4 regions of the Mesorhizobium sp. M1A.T.Ca.IN.004.03.1.1 genome follow, and region 4 is predicted to be linked to each of the others. Evidence: riboswitches for the same ligand, from Rfam matches in the RefSeq annotation. Region 4 holds a riboswitch; each other region holds the start of a gene.

Region 1 (4,261 bases), on a different contig from region 4:
TGGCCGGCGCGCAGGATGGCCGGACCCATGCGGTCGAAGAAGATGAACGGACCGACCAGCCTGCGCTTCGCCGTCGGCAAGGCGCGGCGAACCTCGAAGCCGCCAATGTCCTTGGCGTTGGGAATGACCATAAACTCGATCTGGTCGCAGGCGAAGGCGTCGCCGGCCTCGGGATCGTTGCCCGGAAAGAAGCTCATGACCGGCGTCAGGCGAAGCGGAGCGCGGATCGGGCCTTCGCCTTGGCGGCCTCTTCCTCGCGGTTGCGCGGATGCTGGGCGGTTTCGAGGCTGTCAAGCAGCTCGCGCGCGGCGGCGGCGATCGCCTCGACGGCGTGGTTGAAGGCATGCTCGTTTCGCTTGGACGGCTTGGTCGCGCCGCTCAGCTTGCGAACGAACTGCAGCGCCGCGTCATGGACCTCGTCGTCGGTCGCCGGCGGATCGAAGTTGAACAGGGTCTTGATGTTTCGGCACATGCTTGAACTCCTTACCTGCTTTCTGCCCGAACCGGTCTGAGATTGTGCACCGAGGTGTGTTGAGATTCAGGTCAGTCCGAGCCTAAAATGGCAGGTTCCGAGAACCGGAGCGGAGCGTACTTGAAGCACCTGAGCACCGGAAGCGCAGGAAGCCGCCGTTTAAAGGCCGGCCTCACCTGAATATCAATACACCTCACTCGGCGTCGAGCGGCTCCGTTCCAACCGGCTTGCCGTCGCGCGAAAGCCTGATCTTCTCGACCTTGTCCTCGGCGGTCTTGAGCAGGCGGTCGCAATGGGCCTTCAGCGCCTCGCCGCGCTCGTAGATCTTGATCGACTGGTCGAGCGGAACATCGCCGCGCTCCAGATCATCGACGATCTTCTCCAGCGCGTCGAGCGCCTGTTCGAAGCTCATCGCCTTGACGTCTTGGTTAGCTTCATCAGCCATCATTCATCCCTTCATCAGCCGCCCGACATGGGCGGCGACCGAAAATGCCAATCCTTGCAGATCGTAACCGCCCTCCAGCAGGCTGACGAGCCGGTTGCCGCTGTGGCGCCCGGCGCGCTCCATCAGCTGGCCGGTCGCCCAGTCGAAATCATCCTCGGTCAGGTTGATCGCGGCCAGCGGATCGCGATGGTGCGCATCGAAACCGGCGGAAATGATGATCAGATCCGGCTGGAAGGCGTCGATCGACGGCAGCACGCGCGACAGGAAGGCGTCGCGGAACGTGTCGCTGCCGGTGCTCGGCGCAAGCGGCGCGTTGACGATGTTGCCGGCGCCGGTCTCGCTCTTGGCACCGGTGCCCGGATAAAGCGGCATCTGGTGGGTCGAGCAATAGAGCACCGACGGATCGTCCCAGAAAATGTCCTGCGTGCCGTTGCCGTGATGCACATCCCAATCGACGATGGCGACGCGCTCGGCCAGATGCTTCTCCTGCGCATAACGGGCGGCGATCGCCGCGGTGTTGAACAGGCAAAAGCCCATCGCGGTCGCTTTTTCGGCGTGATGGCCGGGCGGACGCGCGGCAACGAAGACATTGGCGGCACGGCCCTCGAACACATCGTCGACGGCGGCGTTCGCCGCGCCGATCGCCGTCACCGCGGCCTGCCAGCTTTTCGGGCTGGCGCTGGTGTCGGCATCGATCGAGACGATCCCCGTCTCGGGAATCGCAGCGCGGACACGGCCGACGAAATCCTCCGGATGCGCGTAAAGGATAGTCGCCTCGTCGCCTTCCGGCGCCTCGACGCGGTCGAGGGCCGAAAAAGCCTCGTCGTCGAGCACGCGCTCGATGGCGCGCAAACGGTCGGGCCGCTCGGGGTGGCCGGGCGGCGTGAGGTGTTCCAGGAATACCGGATGAGTGTAAAGACGAGTGGTCATGGCGCCTAATCTAGGCACCTGTCGCACGGATAGCCATGTTTCAGCGCCGAATGATTGGGGAAATCGCGCCCAATCGTGTCGCTGGCGGCATTGGCCCGGCTTCGGCTTCGCGATAAGGTCGCGTCGCTGCCTGGTGCCCGCAACGCGGGAGAATCGGGAACACGGTTGAAATCCGTGGCGTGCCCAACGCTGTGAGGGGGACCGCGCCGGCAAACGCCACTGTCCCAGACGGGAAGGCGCCGGATGCGGGTCGATCCCGAGCCAGAAGACCGGCCCGGCAGACATGGTCATCCGCATGGTCAGGCGGAGGACTGCTTATCGCAAGGGGACAAGCGATGCAGGCACGAACAGCCGCCGCCGGCGGCGATGACTTTGACCAATTGGCGCGCGACGCCGTCTACCGGGCCATGTTCACCCGGCGCGACGTGCGCAGCCATTTCCTTGCCGACGATCTCGACGACAGCGTTTTGGCGCGGCTGCTCACCGCGGCACACCACGCGCCGTCGGTCGGCTACATGCAGCCCTGGAACTTCATCATCATCCGGGACGCCACAAGGCGGCGGCAGGTGCGCGACCTGTTTTTGGCCGCGCGCGAACAGGAACTGCCGGCGATCGAGGCGGACCGGCAGGCGCTCTACCGCAAGCTGAAGCTCGAGGGCATCTGCGAAAGCGCGCTCAACCTGTGCATCACCTGCGACCGCCAGCGCTCGAAGAACTCGCCGCTCGGGCGCTGGCACAATCCGGAGATGGACCTCTACAGCACCGTCTGCGCGGTGCAGAATTTCTGGCTCGCGGCGCGGGCGGAAGGCGTCGGGGTCGGCTGGGTGAGCATCATCGAGCCCGAAGCGCTGAAGCGACTGCTGTCGATCCCCGAGCACGTCACGCCGATCGCCTATCTCTGCGTCGGCCGCGTCTCGGAATTCGCTCCAAGGCCCGACCTCGAAGCGCATGGCTGGGGCAAGCGCCTGCCGCTGCCCGAGCTGGTGATGAGCGAGACCTTTTGCGGCGCCGGCGAGGCGCCGCTCAAATCGGCGATCGCTCGTCTCGGAGAACGATTAAAGCCTTAGAACCGCTCGGCGTTCCATAGACCCGCCCCAACCGCAACGCGCCATCGCGCTTCGCGTTTGCGCAATGGCGCATTGGAAATGCCTGACCGTCGTTGCCCGCTCAGAAAACCGGGGATTGTTCGCGCATCGCTCGACAACGTGACGGTTCTTCCTGGCGTGATTGGGCCGGATCTCCGCACTCGCTTCCTCACGGCTAACCCTGTGCCAAGCGATGTCGTTCTCGGGCTTCAACGTCTGGCGAATTCACCGGCGTTCGCAATTAAATTCTGTCTTCTCATGTGAATAGGCAGATTGAGCTGGGCTACGGCGCTTATTGTCGGGCGATAGATGAGACCCGGCGTGTTCCCATTCCACAAGGCGATCGGCGCGGAACGGATGCATGCGCGACTGCGCGAACTCACCCGATATTGGGTAGGTCTCGTCCAGGACATTCCCGGTTTCAGGCTCCATACGCCGACCGACACGGACAGCCTCGCTGCGATAAGTCTGTTTTCGATCGACAGCATCGACATGCAGCAACTCGAGCGCGACCTTCGCGAGAAACACCAGGTCCACGTGAAATACCGCAAGGTCGAGCACGTCGAGGGTTTGCGGGTTTCGCCACACATTTACATGCTTAAGCGCGATCTTGATGCCTTTGTCGCCGCGCTGCGAAGCGCTGTGGAGTGAACCGACGAATTTTCTCTGGCTGTGCCCGACCTTAGCCGTCTGCTGTCTGGCGAATAGCGTTTTCGCAGTCGAGGGGTGCAGGATGGCAGCGCCGCTATTTGCGCTTAAAGCTGCCCAGGCCTGCACCCTGACAAGAGTCAATAGTTTCGCTCAAGGCGGTGAGCGTGGTCTGCATTTTTGAGGTCGATCAATGCGCCAAGTCTACGTGAGTGGATCCTATCTACCGGAAAGCGAGGCCCGTATCTCGGTCTTCGATCGGGGCTTCCTGTTCGCCGACGGAGTCTATGAGGTCACGCTCGTTCTTGATGGCAAGCTCGTCGATTTTGCCAGTCACATGGCGCGCCTGCGGCGATCGCTCCGTGAGCTCGATATGCCGTTCTCCCTGACCGAAGCAGATCTTTTGAAGATCCACAGGGAGCTCATTGGACGGAACAATGTATCCGAGGGACTTGTCTATTTGCAGATCACCCGGGGCGCGGCCGACCGCGATTTCATATTTCCTACTCGGGATACGCCCAACACCGTGGTGCTCTTCACACAAAAGAAGGCATTTGTCGAAAATCCGGTCGCCATACGCGGCCAGCACGTCATAACCGTGGAAGATCTCCGGTGGCGGCGCTGCGACATCAAAACGGTGCAACTCCTGTATCCCTCCATGGCCAAAATGCAGGCGAAATC
Region 2 (4,261 bases), on a different contig from region 4:
CTGGACGACGCCGACGCGCTTGCCGTAGCCAAGCATCCTCAGCGCCAGGCCGAACGCAGCCGTGGTCTTGCCCTTGCCCGGCCCCGTATTGACGATCAGCAGTCCCTTCTCGATCGTCTTGCCGGCCACCTCGGCATCCTGCACCGCCTTGCGCTTGGCCATCTTGGCTCGATGGCGTTCGGCATCCTTGTAGTCGATGATCGTGTCTTTGATCTCGCCCATGTCACTTCGCCTTGAGCGGCAGCCCCGCCACCATCATCAGCACGCTGTCGGCGACAGCCGCGACCTGCTGGTTGAGCCGCCCGGCGGCGTCGCGGAACCGGCGCGCCAGCGCATTGTCCGGCACGATGCCGAGCCCGACTTCGTTAGACACCACAAACCACGGTCCGCGCGGCTGCGAAAGCACATCCGAGAGCCGCCGGCACTCGGCCTCGATATCGTGGTCCGCCAGCATATGATTGCTCAGCCACAATGTCAGGCAATCGATAAGCACCGGCTGGTGATCGGGCAAGGCGTCGATCGCGCCGACCAGGTCGAGCGGCGCATCGACGGTGACCCAGCCTTTGCCGCGGCGCGAGCGATGCAGCGCGATGCGCTCGCGCATCTCCTCGTCATAGGCCTGCGCGGTGGCGATATAGGCCCAAGGCGACGGGCTTGCCGCCACCAGGCACTCGGCATGCGCGCTCTTGCCGGAGCGCGCACCGCCGATGATGAAGGTCAGATGGCCCTCCGCGCGATCAGGCAAAGCTGTCGCGCAGGCTGGTCGACGTACCGGTGAAGCGGCCGCGCACCACACCGACGGCCGCACCGAGCACCAGCCAGAAGACCAGATCGGTGAGGGTCACCGCCACCACGAACTGATGGTGCAGCCCCTCGGGAATCGCCGTCTCGAAGCTGACGGGCTGCGGCGCGCCGACTACGTGCGGAGCGACGATCAGCACGACCGCCAGAATTGCCAAGGGCAGCGACTTGCGAAAGGCGATCAATCCAAGGCCGACCGCGGTTGCGGCCACCGTCGAAATCCACCAGATCTGGCGCGGCAGAAGTTCCGCCGCCGGCATGGCCGGCAGTTCCGGCGGCAGGCCGAGGCCGGGCGCGAGCGTGAAAACCGCAAAGCCGGCAAGGCCCCAGAACACGCCCTGGCGCCAGCTGCCGATGCCACCGGCGAATTCCGAGACCGCGACCAGGATCAGCGCGAAGCCGATGCCGGTGACGATGTTTGCGACAACGTTGAAGGCGAAGCGCTCGAAGCCGTCGGCCGGAGCCCAGCCCTCGTCCTCGGTCGGAGCCGCCGCTTCCGTCGACGCAGGAGCGGCGCTGCTCATCGCATTGCCCGCCGGTTCGGCCGAGCTCATGGCAGTGCCAGTTCCAGTGTTGGCGGCATGGTCGTGGTGATGACCGCCGCCCGCCTTTTCATAGACTTCCGCTTTGAGGATCAGCGGCACGGTCGCATAGGCCTGCATGCAGGCAAGCGCGATGCCCGCCACGAGCCCTGCGATCGCCGCGACGAACACGACGTTGCGAAACAGATTCATGATATCGGGCCTTCGTCAGTGGCAGGGAAAAGCCATCGAGTGACGATAGTCGTGGGCAGCGTTGTGGATCGCATCGATGTGCGAGAAGCCGACGAAACCGACGACGAAAATGCCGAGCAGCGCGGCGAGAGCCAGCTGCATGATGCGCGACTGCGAGGAGACGGAGGCGCCGAGGGCGACGGAAGCGGTATTCATGTCTTGTCCTTTCGCCCTCCACCCGAGGGCATCGAAGTCAACTTTCCTGTCGCCGGCAGGTCTCCTGGCTCGCGGATTCGCACCCTTCCCCACCTTCCCGAGGACAAACCTCAGTGGTCTATGGAGAGGACTACCGCACACAGTTGCGGGGGCAGCCACGGCTTAGGGCAAAGACTCCACCCTCACCGCATTCCCTCTTGGCTCCAAAAACGGAACCGACGACGCCAGCGACTATAGGCAGAATCGTCGCGACCGGCAAACCAAATTCCGTCACGCCGCAGCGTGATTGCGGCACCGGTTTCGGACTAAGATCCGGCGATCCGCTCGGCGACGAGCTGCTGCAATCGCCACAAATGGCGGTCGTGAATACCGCGCTGTTCGAGGTTCTTCACCGTGTTGTAGAGATAGTCGGCGCCTGAACCCCAGTGGCCGCACGAGGTCGCCAGCCGTTCGACCACCTCGTCTTCGTTGAGTGGGCCGGCATAGGTCGTGCCTTTGCGATTGATGACGAAGGCAAGCGCTCTCAACGGCCCCTTGTCGGTTGCGAGTTGCAGCAGGCGCGGCCGGTAGCTGGTCGGCTTCAGCGTCATCTCGCGGCGAAAAAGCCTGTCCAGCGCCTGCCGGCGGTCACCACCGTTCAGGCGGAAAGCAACGCCCTTGCATTGGCCGCCACGATCCAGCGCCATCATCAGGCCGGGGCTTTGCTTGGTGCCGCGCCAGCGCGTCATCTTCATGCAGAAGGAGCGATGCCAGCCGCGAGCCACGGCGACGCGCTCCTCAAAATGCTCGATTTCCGGTTTCCAGATCAGCGAGCCGTAGCCGAACAGCCAGAGAGGCTCGGTTGCAGGTAGCTCGGCCTCGAATGCATCCAGCATGGCTTCATAGTCGCTGTCCACGAGATGCTCGGCATCCGGGTCGGGCCCCGGGTCATCGACCGCGCGAAAACAGCGGGCGACCAGTTCCACGGTCAGCGACATCGTTCTTGCAGGCATACTTTGCAATCCTGGGCAGCCGGCGAAACCGCAGGCGATTACGAAGTGACCTTAAGGGCAGCACCCGGAAGCGACAATGGCCGCGCAATTGACAACGGTCCTGCCCGGGTGTCGGCTGTCATCAGCCAAGGGGAGCCGCTCATGCAGCCAAATCCTAGCGAACACAGCCGCTACAATGGCCTCACCAGCCTCGAGCCGACGTTGCCTGCAAGCGCCTATCGGGAAGCCGACGCTTACCGGCTCGATCTCGAAGCGATCTGGTATCGGAGCTGGCTCATGGTTTGCCGCGAAGCCGATCTCGCGGAACCTCTTGCCTTTCGAACCGCGCGTATCGGCTCGCAGGAGGTCGTCGTGCTGCGCGACGAGGCCGGGAGCTTGCGCGCCTTCCACAACACCTGCCGGCATCGCGGCTCGCAGCTCTGCCTGGAAAGCGAAGGGCGGCTGAAGGCAAGGCTGCTCACCTGCCCCTACCACGCCTGGTCCTATTCGCTGCGCGGCGATCTCGTCCGTGTCCCATCGAAATCGCTGCCCGAAGGCTTCGACAAGGAAAATTATCCGCTCTACCGGGTGGCGCTGTCAGTGTGGCGCGGCTTCGTCTTCATCAATCTCGCAGAGGATCCCGATGGCTCGGGGGAAGCCTCCTTCGACTCCGCCTCCCGCGATCTTTCGAACTGGCCGCTGGAGACGCTCGTCCCCGGGCACCGGCTCACCAAGGTGATGAACTGCAACTGGAAAATCTTCTGGGAGAACTTCAACGAATGCCTGCATTGCCCGGGCGTGCACAAGGACCTGTCGCGGCTGGTGCCGATCTATGGGCGCGGCCTGATGGCGAGGCATGACGATCCGGAATGGGCGCGCTATGCGGATAATGATGCGCCGGAGTTTTCCGGCGGCCTACGCGCCGGCGCCGAGACCTGGTCGCGCGACGGACGCGTCCATGGGCCGGTCTTTGCCGGGCTGACGCCGGCCGAGCGAGCCGCCGGCCAGACCTACGCTACCTCGCTGCCCTCGATGTTCGTCGTCGGCCATGTCGACTATGTCCGCACGGTGCGTCTCGCCCCGCTCGGGCCGGAGCAGACGGAACTCACCGCCGAATGGCTGTTCGCGCCCGATGCCCTGGCACAAACCGATATCGACAACATCGTCGCCTTCGGCGCGCAGGTGCTGGAGGAGGACGCCGCGATCTGCGAGATCAACCAGAAGGGCATGCACTCGATCCGCCACCAGGCCGGCGTGCTGATGCCCGAGGAGTACGATTTGCGCCGCTTCCACGAGTGGGTGCGTGGGCGCCATGCCGCGTTGCAGCCGGTCAAAACGACTTCGGCAGATAGCGCCAGGTGAAGAAGCCACAGAAGGCGGCCAACAGGCCGAGCGTGACGAACACCGAGCCGAGACCGAAGAAGGAGAGCACCACCGAATAGACCAGCGGCGGCGTCAGCTCGGAGAAATCGAGATAGGTTCGGTAGACAGCCGCCATCTGCGCTCGTTCATAGGAACGCACTGAGCGCATGAAGGCTGTCGAGCCCAGCGCGTCGAGCG
Region 3 (4,261 bases), on a different contig from region 4:
TCGAGCGAGGCGGATGTCGTGGTGAGGATGTGCATCGCGGTTCGGTCTTGCCTCAGCCGGCGAGGATACGCTCGATCGCCGGGCGGTTCAGCCCCTTGAGGCCGATGACGACGAGCCGCGATCGGCGGTCGTCGTCCGGCGTCCAGGCGCGGTCGTAATAGTGATTGACGCGCGGGCCGACGGCTTGGAGCAGCAGCCGCATCGGCTTGCCGCCCACCTCGACAAAGCCTTTGACGCGCAGAACGTTTTCCTGCTCGGCGGCGAGAGCGACGCGCTTTGCCAGCTCATCCGGACTGGCGATGGACGGGATATCGAGGACGAAGGAGTCGAAATCGTCATGCTCATGGTCGAGCTCGTCATCGTGATGGGTCTTGCGGTTCTTGATGTCGTCCTCGACGGCGAGGCCAAGACCGAGCAGCACCGACGGGTCGACCTTGCCCTGTGCGGTCGGCACGACCTTGACCGCGCGCGCCACGTGCTCGCCGATAACGGCATTGGCGCGGACTGAGCCCGCCGCGTCCATCAGATCGCTCTTCGACAGGATGATGAGGTCGGCGCAGGCGATCTGGTCCTCGAACACCTCTTCGACCGGATCATCGTGGTCGAGGGAATCGTCGGCGGCGCGCTGCGCCTGCAGGGCGTCCATGTCGGAGGCGACGCGGCCGTCGGCCAGCGCCGGACCGTCGACCACCGCGATGACGCCATCGACCGTGACGCGGCTCTTCACCGTCGGCCACTGGAAGGCCTGGACGAGCGGCTTCGGCAAAGCGAGGCCGGAGGTTTCGATCAGGATGTGGTCGACCTTCGGCGTGCGCGACAGGATCTGGTCGAGCGCCGGCACGAAATCGTCGGCGACGGTGCAGCAGATGCAGCCATTGGCGAGCTCGACGATATTTTCCTCTGGGCAGGTGTCGATGCCGCAGCCTTTCAGGATCTCGCCGTCGATGCCGACATCGCCGAATTCGTTAACGATGATCGCCAGCCGCTTGCCCTTGGCGTTTTCGAGCAGGTTGCGGATCAGCGTGGTCTTGCCGGCGCCGAGAAAGCCGGTGACGACAGTGCAGGGAACACGGGAGAGGGATGCGGTCATGTCAGTCCTTCAGCAGGTCGAGGGGAGGGAGGCGGGCAACCAGGCCGCGCTTGAGGGAATCGGGCCGGCCTCGCCAGGGGATGAGGCCGTCGGTCGAGGTGGCAAAGAGCTTTGCGCCGGTGACGAGGTCGGCGCCGCTGGTCGTTTCCAGGTCACCGAAGACATAGCTCCAGCAGCCGTCGCGCAGCAGCGCCGCGCTCAGGCGGCGTTTGCAATTGCCGAGACACTCGACGGTGCGGATGCGGATTTTCTCGTCCGGCGCGGCGCGGCGCGCGTCTTCGGCAAGGAGGGCGCCGGCGCGCGGATGCGCGTCCGAACCGGTCTCATCGCGGCAGGAGGAGCAGACGATGACGGTCACTTCCGATAGCGCGTCGCGAGGTTCGGACGAAATGTCCGCGGTATTAGCCGGAAAACTGACGTTGCGATCCAAAACCAGGCTCCTTGCCCGGAAAACCCGCCGAGCGATCGGATTCTCATGTCTCAGACGGCAGGTCTCCTGGCTCGCGGGTCGTCGCCTTGCGCCGCCTTCCCGGGAACATCCCAGTGGTTTTCGGCTGAGGCTCGTCGCTCACAGTTGCGGGGACAGCCGCGGATTTGGGTTTTCCCGCACCGCATTCCCTCTTGGCTCCTCCCCTTGCCGGGAGGAGACCGTCTGCGGCGGATTTAGGCTTAGAGGTGCTGGCATGTCAACGCGCGGCTACGACACCGAAATGTCGGCCAACGCCGGCCCAAGGTCGCCGCCCGGCATCACCTCGATGGTTTCCAGGCCGAGCCATGCCTGCATCTGTTTCAACTCATCGAAGAGCTGTGCGGCCGTTTCGGCGGGAGCGCCGGCTTCGGCAAAAGCCGCATGGACGCGCAGCACTCCGGCCGGGCGGTCAGCTCTCAGATCGACCCGGGCAACGATCCGGTCGCCGAGTAGGAAAGGCAGCACGTAGTAGCCGTACTGGCGCTTCTCGGCTGGCGTGTAGATCTCGATGCGGTAGCGGAAGCCGAAGAGCTTCTCGGTGCGCGTGCGTTCGAAAACCACCGGATCGAAGGGCGCGAGCAGGGCGCGAGCCTCGATGCGGCGCGGAAAGCGGGCATCCTTGTGGAGATAGGCGGGCTTGTCCCAGCCTTCGACCTTCGCCGGCAGCAGTTCGCCCGTCTCGACCAGTTCCTCGATCCTGGCCTTCGTATCGCCAGGCGCCAGGCGGAAATAGTCACGCAGATCGCCATAGGTGGCGATGCCGTGGGCGCGCGCGGAAATGCGCAGCAATTCGCGATGCGCGTCCTCGACCGAGGGCACCGGCAGGTCGAGGATGGCCTGCGGCAGAACCCGCTCGGGCAGGTCGTAATAGCGCTCGAATCCTCGCCGGTAGGCGGTGGTGATGCGCCCGGCCCAGAACAGCCATTCGAAAGCGTGCTTGGCCTCGCTCCAGCCCCACCATCCGCCATTGCCCTTGTGGCCTTCGATGTCGGAGGCGGCGATCGGCCCGCGTTCCGCGACTTGCCCGTAGATCTCCTCGATCATCGCCTTGCGCTCGCGGCCCCATTTGGCGAGGCCGAGATACATTTCCTCGCCTTTCTCGGCCCGCTGCATGCGCCAGCGCATCAACGGATAGGTCTCGACGGGCAGGAAGGAAGCCTCATGGGCCCAGTATTCGAAGACGGTTCGCTTGCGCGTGAGGGCCGCGTTGTCGAGCAGCGCAAGGGGGTAGGGGCCGAGGCGCGAATAGAGCGGCATATAGTGGGCGCGCACCACGGCGCTGACGGAATCGATCTGCAGCAGGCCAGTTCGGGAAAGCACACGGGCGAGATGGCGACGATCGGGCGTGCCGGCCGGCCGCGCATCGGTAAAACCCTGCGCGCCGAGCGCAATGCGCCTTGCGGCGGCGAGCGAGATCTTTTCCTTCATCCAGCTACCTTGCCCTGATCCTTTGCCGGGATTTCCAGTCGGTGATTCCGGCCATGCTAACAGGCAAATGGCGGGAGATATGTCAGGATAGAAAAGTGGACTAAAACATGAAGGAAATCAAACAGGAGCGGATCGGACCAGTTTCTTCCGATATGGCGTCCAGGGCCGGATTTTGAACAAGGTTTGACTTGCGTCGCCGAAACCGCTGCGCTAACCCTCGCCGCGTCGCAGCATAGGCCACCTAAAACGGTTCAGCGGGTTAAACTGTCACGCTTCCGCCTTAGAGTCCGTTGCTGTAATCAAAGTGAACTGGCCGCCGAAGGAAAGTCGTCGCATGAGCGCACTCCTAAGTTCGTATCTGCCCATCGTGCTCTTCATCGGAGTGGCGATGGTTGTCGGCCTGGCGCTGATCGTTGCGCCGTTCCTGGTTGCCTACCGCAATCCCGATCCGGAAAAGCTTTCCGCCTATGAATGCGGGTTCAACTCATTCGACGACGCCCGCATGAAGTTCGACATCCGCTTCTACCTGGTGTCGATCCTGTTCATCATCTTCGATCTCGAGGTCGCCTTCCTGTTCCCGTGGGCGGTGTCCTTCTCCAAGCTCGGCATGCTCGGCTTCTGGTCGATGATGGTGTTCCTGGCGGTGCTGACCATCGGCTTTGCCTATGAATGGAAAAAAGGAGCGCTGGAATGGGATTGAACGACAGTTCAGGCACCCTCGTCGCGCCGAAGCCCAAGGGCATCATCGATCCCAACACCGGCAGGCCGGTGGGGGAGGACGATCCCTTCTTCCTCGAGATCAATAATGAGCTGGCCGACAAGGGCTTCCTTGTCACCTCGACCGAGGCGCTGATCACTTGGGCGCGCAGCGGCTCGCTGATGTTCATGACCTTCGGTCTCGCCTGCTGCGCGGTCGAGATGATCCACACCTCGATGCCGCGCTATGACTCGGAGAGGTTCGGCGTCGCGCCGCGCGCGTCTCCGCGCCAGTCCGATATCATGATCGTCGCCGGCACACTGACCAACAAGATGGCGCCGGCGCTGCGCAAGGTCTACGACCAGATGCCGGAGCCGCGCTACGTCATCTCGATGGGTTCGTGCGCCAATGGCGGCGGCTACTATCACTATTCCTATTCGGTGGTGCGCGGCTGCGACCGCATCGTGCCGGTCGACATCTATGTCCCCGGCTGCCCGCCGAGCGCCGAAGCGCTGCTCTACGGCATTCTCCTGTTGCAGAAGAAGATCCGCCGCACCGGCACGATCGAACGGTGAAC
Region 4 (4,261 bases):
CCACCACCTAACTGCTGAACTGACGCCGACGTCTTAGTGTACTTGAAAAGCTTGACCTTAAGGTCCCCAACCGCATTGGTGAGAGTGGGATACTTCGCAGCAAGCGCCTGAATGGCGGACTTGATGTATATGTTATCCGTCACGCCCTCGCATAGGATAACGGGGCGATCCACGCCATAGAGGTCTGCATAGTTGAGAAACCTCTCGAAAAGCTTGAAGCTAGACCACAGTCTTTGCTGGCTGCCCTTGACCTGGTCGTCCTTATCGTCGGCTGTCTGACGATGCTTGGGCCCCTTACCGCGAACCTGGTAGATATAGGCTAAGCGGCCTCGAAGCTTTCGGATCGAGAATGGCTGCTTAGTGCCGCCGACATCAATATGGCACTCGCCCTTCTTGAAAAGGTGATCGCACATGGCACTGACGGTCGCGTAGTAGTCGGCTGAGATGTTCACCTTCTGATTCACGACGACGCCTGTAACCTCCTGACGGGAATAATGGTACTGCATGCGCGTCTTCTTCGGGTTAATTTCGAATCCTGTACGGGCGATAGCATCAAGCAGTTTTGGGCCCGCCGCCCATAAATTGATGCTGCCGAGTTCGCGCATGCCAATTGCAATCGGAAAGTGTTTTTCACTCGTCGAGAATGTAATATCGTCTGCATATCGGGTGTACCTGCAATGATATCGCCTCGCCAATTCATTAAGCCGGATATCGAGGATGCGGCCGATTAAGTTCGAAATAACCGGTGAGCACGGACTTCCTTGAGGTAATTGGTTTTCGTGGCACGCAATCTGTGCGAGCACGGTGGCGACCTTTGGTTTCAAAGCGAAGTCGTTGTTTTTTGAGAAATATCCGAATACGCGGCCGAAGTTGATGGACGGAAAAAAGTCCTGCAGGTCGACATTGCAGACGTAGCGCCGGCCGCGGTGGTTCTCTCCGTTGGTCATAATGGAAAGCTTCTTCTTAAACCCATGTGCGAGGATGCAATCGCGCTCCTTCACTCGCGCCTGTTCCAACTGCTGTTCAATCAGAAGCAAGTCCTGAGCGAGCCGCTTTTGAATCACTTTTAATGTATTGTGGGGAGCCTTGATTGTGCGAACGCCTCCCGATTTTTTGGGCACCGTGAATTCGCGGTATTTTTGATGTGTGGGGAGTTTATAGAGCGCGTATGAAATGTGCGCTGGTTTAAGGTCCAGGATATGGGCGATGTCGGAGAGATCCTCTGCATCCCTATACTGCTCAAGTTTTAGCGATACGACTGTCATAGGAAAGGGGACTTGCGGATACTCTTATGCGATCTAGCGTATTGTAGACTCGATGTATTGCTCTTCGTTGCCCCTTCGGGAAGCACTAGAGCCACGTTGCTTTCACCTGTGGAGAGTCCCCACAGAAAAATCTATCCGCAAGCCGACCGGATTGCAGCAAATGGAGGTGGGGCCGGCAAGTGAAATTCCCTGTTATCAACAAGCATTTGAGGCGATTTGATCGGCGGGTTCACCTTGCGAAAATTCAGCCATTTGATCAATGCGTAGTGTATGAGCAGCATTCCCGGCCGGAGCGGGAGGCCGACTGCCAGGCGGCCTGGCTGACCAAGGAATCCGGCGACAGGCAAATGGTCTCGACAAGGGCCGTTTCCTCGCGATTCCAAACCTCGATGCGGAAATTGTCCTCTTGGATCTTTGCCATATCGTCGCCTCCCGCGCCGCAGCGCCTGCCGCAGCCCTCTCGTCACGATGGCGTGAGAGGCGGCTGGCCGGCGGAGTTGTCGATTGACTGACCAATCGCGGTGTGGCGAATTCGCGCTGATGGTTCCCTTCGGGGATCAAAAGGGAACGCGGTGCGGAGAAATCCAAAGCCGTGGCTGCCCCCGCAACTGTAAGCGGCGTGCCGGTTTCACGATGCCACTGGCTGCATGGGCCGGGAAGGCGAAAGCGGCGGGAATCCGCGAGCCAGGAGACCTGCCATCATGGACGTCAAAGCAGAACATCGGACGGGGTGATCCGGTGTGCGCGCCTGGCCGGAGGGCGGGGCGAGTTCCCTGCGATGACAGGCAACGTCAAAGGCAGAACCATGCTGATCCAACTATCGAAAATGCTGAACAAAACCGCGCCGGACCTGAAGGCCAGGCTGATTACAATCTACGGGGCGCTCGCCATTCTCAACGTCGGGGCGTGGCTGTGGGCTTTCGTCGCCTTCCACGACAAGCCGACATTGCTTGGCGTCGCTCTCGTCATTTATGGCCTCGGCTTGCGCCATGCCGTCGATGCCGACCACATAGCGGCCATCGACAATGTCACGCGCAAGCTGATGCAGAACGGCAAACGGCCGGTCTCCGTCGGCTTCTTTTTCGCACTCGGCCATTCGACGATCGTCGTCATCGTCGCTGCGGCTATCGCGGCGGCAACGTCCCTGCTCGGCCGTTTCCAGAGCCTTCAGGAGATTGGCGGCACGATCAGTACCGGCGTTTCCGCACTCTTCCTGCTCGCCATCGCGGCGATGAACATCGTCATCTTCTTCTCGATCTACAGAAGTTATCGGCGGGTGCGGGCCGGTGGGGCGTTTGTCGAGGAGGACCTGGACCTGCTGCTCAACAATCGCGGCTTCCTGGCGCGCGTCTTCCGCCCGATGTTCCGGCTGGTGTCGGGCAGCTGGCACATGTTCCCACTTGGTTTCCTCTTCGGCCTTGGTTTCGACACCGCGACCGAAGTCGCCATGTTCGGCGTGTCCGCGGCACAAGCGGCCAAGGGCGTGCCGTTCGAAGCCATTCTGGTCTTCCCGGTGCTTTTCGCGGCCGGTATGTCACTGGTCGACACGACCGATGGTGTGATGATGCTCGGCGCCTATGAGTGGGCCTTCGTCAAGCCGATCCGCAAACTGTACTACAACATGACGATCACCCTGGTGTCGGTCCTTGTCGCAGTACTGATCGGCGGCATCGAGGCGCTCGGCCTGATCGGTGACAAGCTCGGTCTGTCGGGCGGCTTCTGGAACGGCGTCGGCACGCTCAACGACAATTTCAACAATCTGGGCTTCGCCATTATCGGCATCTTCATCGCCGCCTGGGCGATCTCCTACCTCGTCTACAAGGCCAAGGGGCTGGATGATGTGGAGAGCGCATCCGCAGCAAAGAATTCATAAACCGCCGGCTGCGGCTGGCTGCAGCAGGCCAGCCGCATCTCTCTGCCATCAGACCCCGGCGGGCTGCCAGCCTGCCTCCTTGAAGCGCCTCGGCAACAGAAAGCCGACGGCGGCAAAGGCGACGATCGCCAGCCCCGTCAGCGGTGCCCGGCTTGACATTTTTGTTCCCATTTTGTTCACTGTTGGCCAGACAGCAACAGGAGATAGCCGGCCCGTGCGCACGCGCTTCAAAGGCATGCTGAGGACCCGTAGCCCAAGCCTTTGGAAGTGTGACGGAATTCTGCGCTTGGATAAGCCAGGGGTTAAGGCCTCGGATAAGCCCCATAATCCATAAGCCAGTATCCAGAGTCCAAATATCCAGAATCCAGAACAGAAAAGCTGGCGCTTTTCTGTTCCAAAAAAGCGGGAGGGGAAGGCAAAAAATGGGAGCAGCGCAGGCCATTCGGCCCACGGCGGGACGGCGAGGGCTCGGCGGCGCCTCCTCAGGATGCAAACGCCTTCACGTCAGCCCGCCGATCTGCTCATCGCCGTCCAGCTCCGCCCCGCGGGCGACAACCACGTTGGCGAGCGGCGCCGAAAGCGTCCAGCGAACGAGGCCAGGCAGCCGTTCCATGGAGGCGCTGCCGGAGAGGCTGGTGGGGACGACGCGCTGGAGAACGACGCTGCCGAAGCCTTTGTGCGGCTTGGCATCGGCGGCCGCGGCAGGTTCGGAAAAATGTTCCTCCCAGACCAGCTCGAAATCGCCGCCTTCGGGGGCCGGGGCTACCCGCCAGTCCATCCGCACGGTTCCGGCGTCGCCGGCCAGGGCGCCGTATTTCGTCGCGTTGGTGCCCAGCTCATGCAGCGCCATGCCGATGTTCTGCACCGCGTTCAGCCGCAACGTCACGTCCGGCCCGCAAGGCGAGATCCGCTCTTCGTGTCCGAACGGCCGCAGATGTTCGCGCACAAGGTCGGCCATGCCTGCGCCGCGCCAGTCGTTGAGCACCAAGAGGTCGTGCGAGCGCGACAGCGCCATGATGCGTTCGCGGATCTGGTGTTCGAACGCGCGCGGGTCGGTCGCGCGTTTGCTCGTCTCGCGGATCATGGAAAGGATCACGGCGTACTGGTTTTTGACGCGGTGGTT

The links. Region 4 has a riboswitch for cobalamin ahead of EOD29_RS12040 (HoxN/HupN/NixA family nickel/cobalt transporter). Riboswitches for the same ligand answer to the same signal wherever they lie in the genome.
Region 1: it holds a riboswitch for cobalamin, as region 4 does, so the genes downstream of both, bluB (5,6-dimethylbenzimidazole synthase) here and EOD29_RS12040 (HoxN/HupN/NixA family nickel/cobalt transporter) in region 4, are expected to answer to the same signal.
Region 2: it holds a riboswitch for cobalamin, as region 4 does, so the genes downstream of both, EOD29_RS01050 (CbtB domain-containing protein) here and EOD29_RS12040 (HoxN/HupN/NixA family nickel/cobalt transporter) in region 4, are expected to answer to the same signal.
Region 3: it holds a riboswitch for cobalamin, as region 4 does, so the genes downstream of both, EOD29_RS01255 (DUF1636 family protein) here and EOD29_RS12040 (HoxN/HupN/NixA family nickel/cobalt transporter) in region 4, are expected to answer to the same signal.

Annotation. Positions count from the first base shown of each region.
Region 1 covers NZ_RZTV01000002.1:497,343-501,603, forward strand. Annotated here, with positions in the region: gene EOD29_RS08330 (pirin family protein) at 1-197, opposite strand, end outside; gene EOD29_RS08335 (DUF2277 domain-containing protein) at 206-472, opposite strand; gene EOD29_RS08340 (exodeoxyribonuclease VII small subunit) at 666-917, opposite strand; gene EOD29_RS08345 (histone deacetylase family protein) at 921-1,847, opposite strand; cobalamin riboswitch at 1,962-2,140, shown strand; gene bluB (5,6-dimethylbenzimidazole synthase) at 2,183-2,914, shown strand; gene EOD29_RS38015 (hypothetical protein) at 3,158-3,724, opposite strand; gene EOD29_RS08360 (D-amino-acid transaminase) at 3,774-4,261, shown strand, end outside.
Region 2 covers NZ_RZTV01000001.1:215,773-220,033, forward strand. Annotated here, with positions in the region: gene cobO (cob(I)yrinic acid a,c-diamide adenosyltransferase) at 1-222, opposite strand, end outside; gene cobU (bifunctional adenosylcobinamide kinase/adenosylcobinamide-phosphate guanylyltransferase) at 224-745, opposite strand; gene EOD29_RS01045 (CbtA family protein) at 738-1,535, opposite strand; gene EOD29_RS01050 (CbtB domain-containing protein) at 1,551-1,730, opposite strand; cobalamin riboswitch at 1,767-1,965, opposite strand; gene EOD29_RS01055 (gamma-glutamylcyclotransferase) at 2,036-2,722, opposite strand; gene EOD29_RS01060 (aromatic ring-hydroxylating dioxygenase subunit alpha) at 2,864-4,063, shown strand; partial or broken gene EOD29_RS37995 (MFS transporter) at 4,032-4,261, opposite strand, start outside.
Region 3 covers NZ_RZTV01000001.1:259,248-263,508, reverse strand. Annotated here, with positions in the region: gene cobN (cobaltochelatase subunit CobN) at 1-35, opposite strand, end outside; gene cobW (cobalamin biosynthesis protein CobW) at 53-1,090, opposite strand; gene EOD29_RS01255 (DUF1636 family protein) at 1,092-1,520, opposite strand; cobalamin riboswitch at 1,559-1,758, opposite strand; gene EOD29_RS01250 (winged helix-turn-helix domain-containing protein) at 1,788-2,987, opposite strand; gene EOD29_RS01245 (NADH-quinone oxidoreductase subunit A) at 3,322-3,687, shown strand; gene EOD29_RS01240 (NADH-quinone oxidoreductase subunit B) at 3,678-4,259, shown strand.
Region 4 covers NZ_RZTV01000003.1:347,598-351,858, forward strand. Annotated here, with positions in the region: gene EOD29_RS12035 (retron Ec67 family RNA-directed DNA polymerase/endonuclease) at 1-1,265, opposite strand, end outside; gene EOD29_RS35940 (hypothetical protein) at 1,522-1,686, opposite strand; cobalamin riboswitch at 1,790-1,981, shown strand; gene EOD29_RS12040 (HoxN/HupN/NixA family nickel/cobalt transporter) at 2,071-3,138, shown strand; gene EOD29_RS12045 (HWE histidine kinase domain-containing protein) at 3,638-4,261, opposite strand, start outside.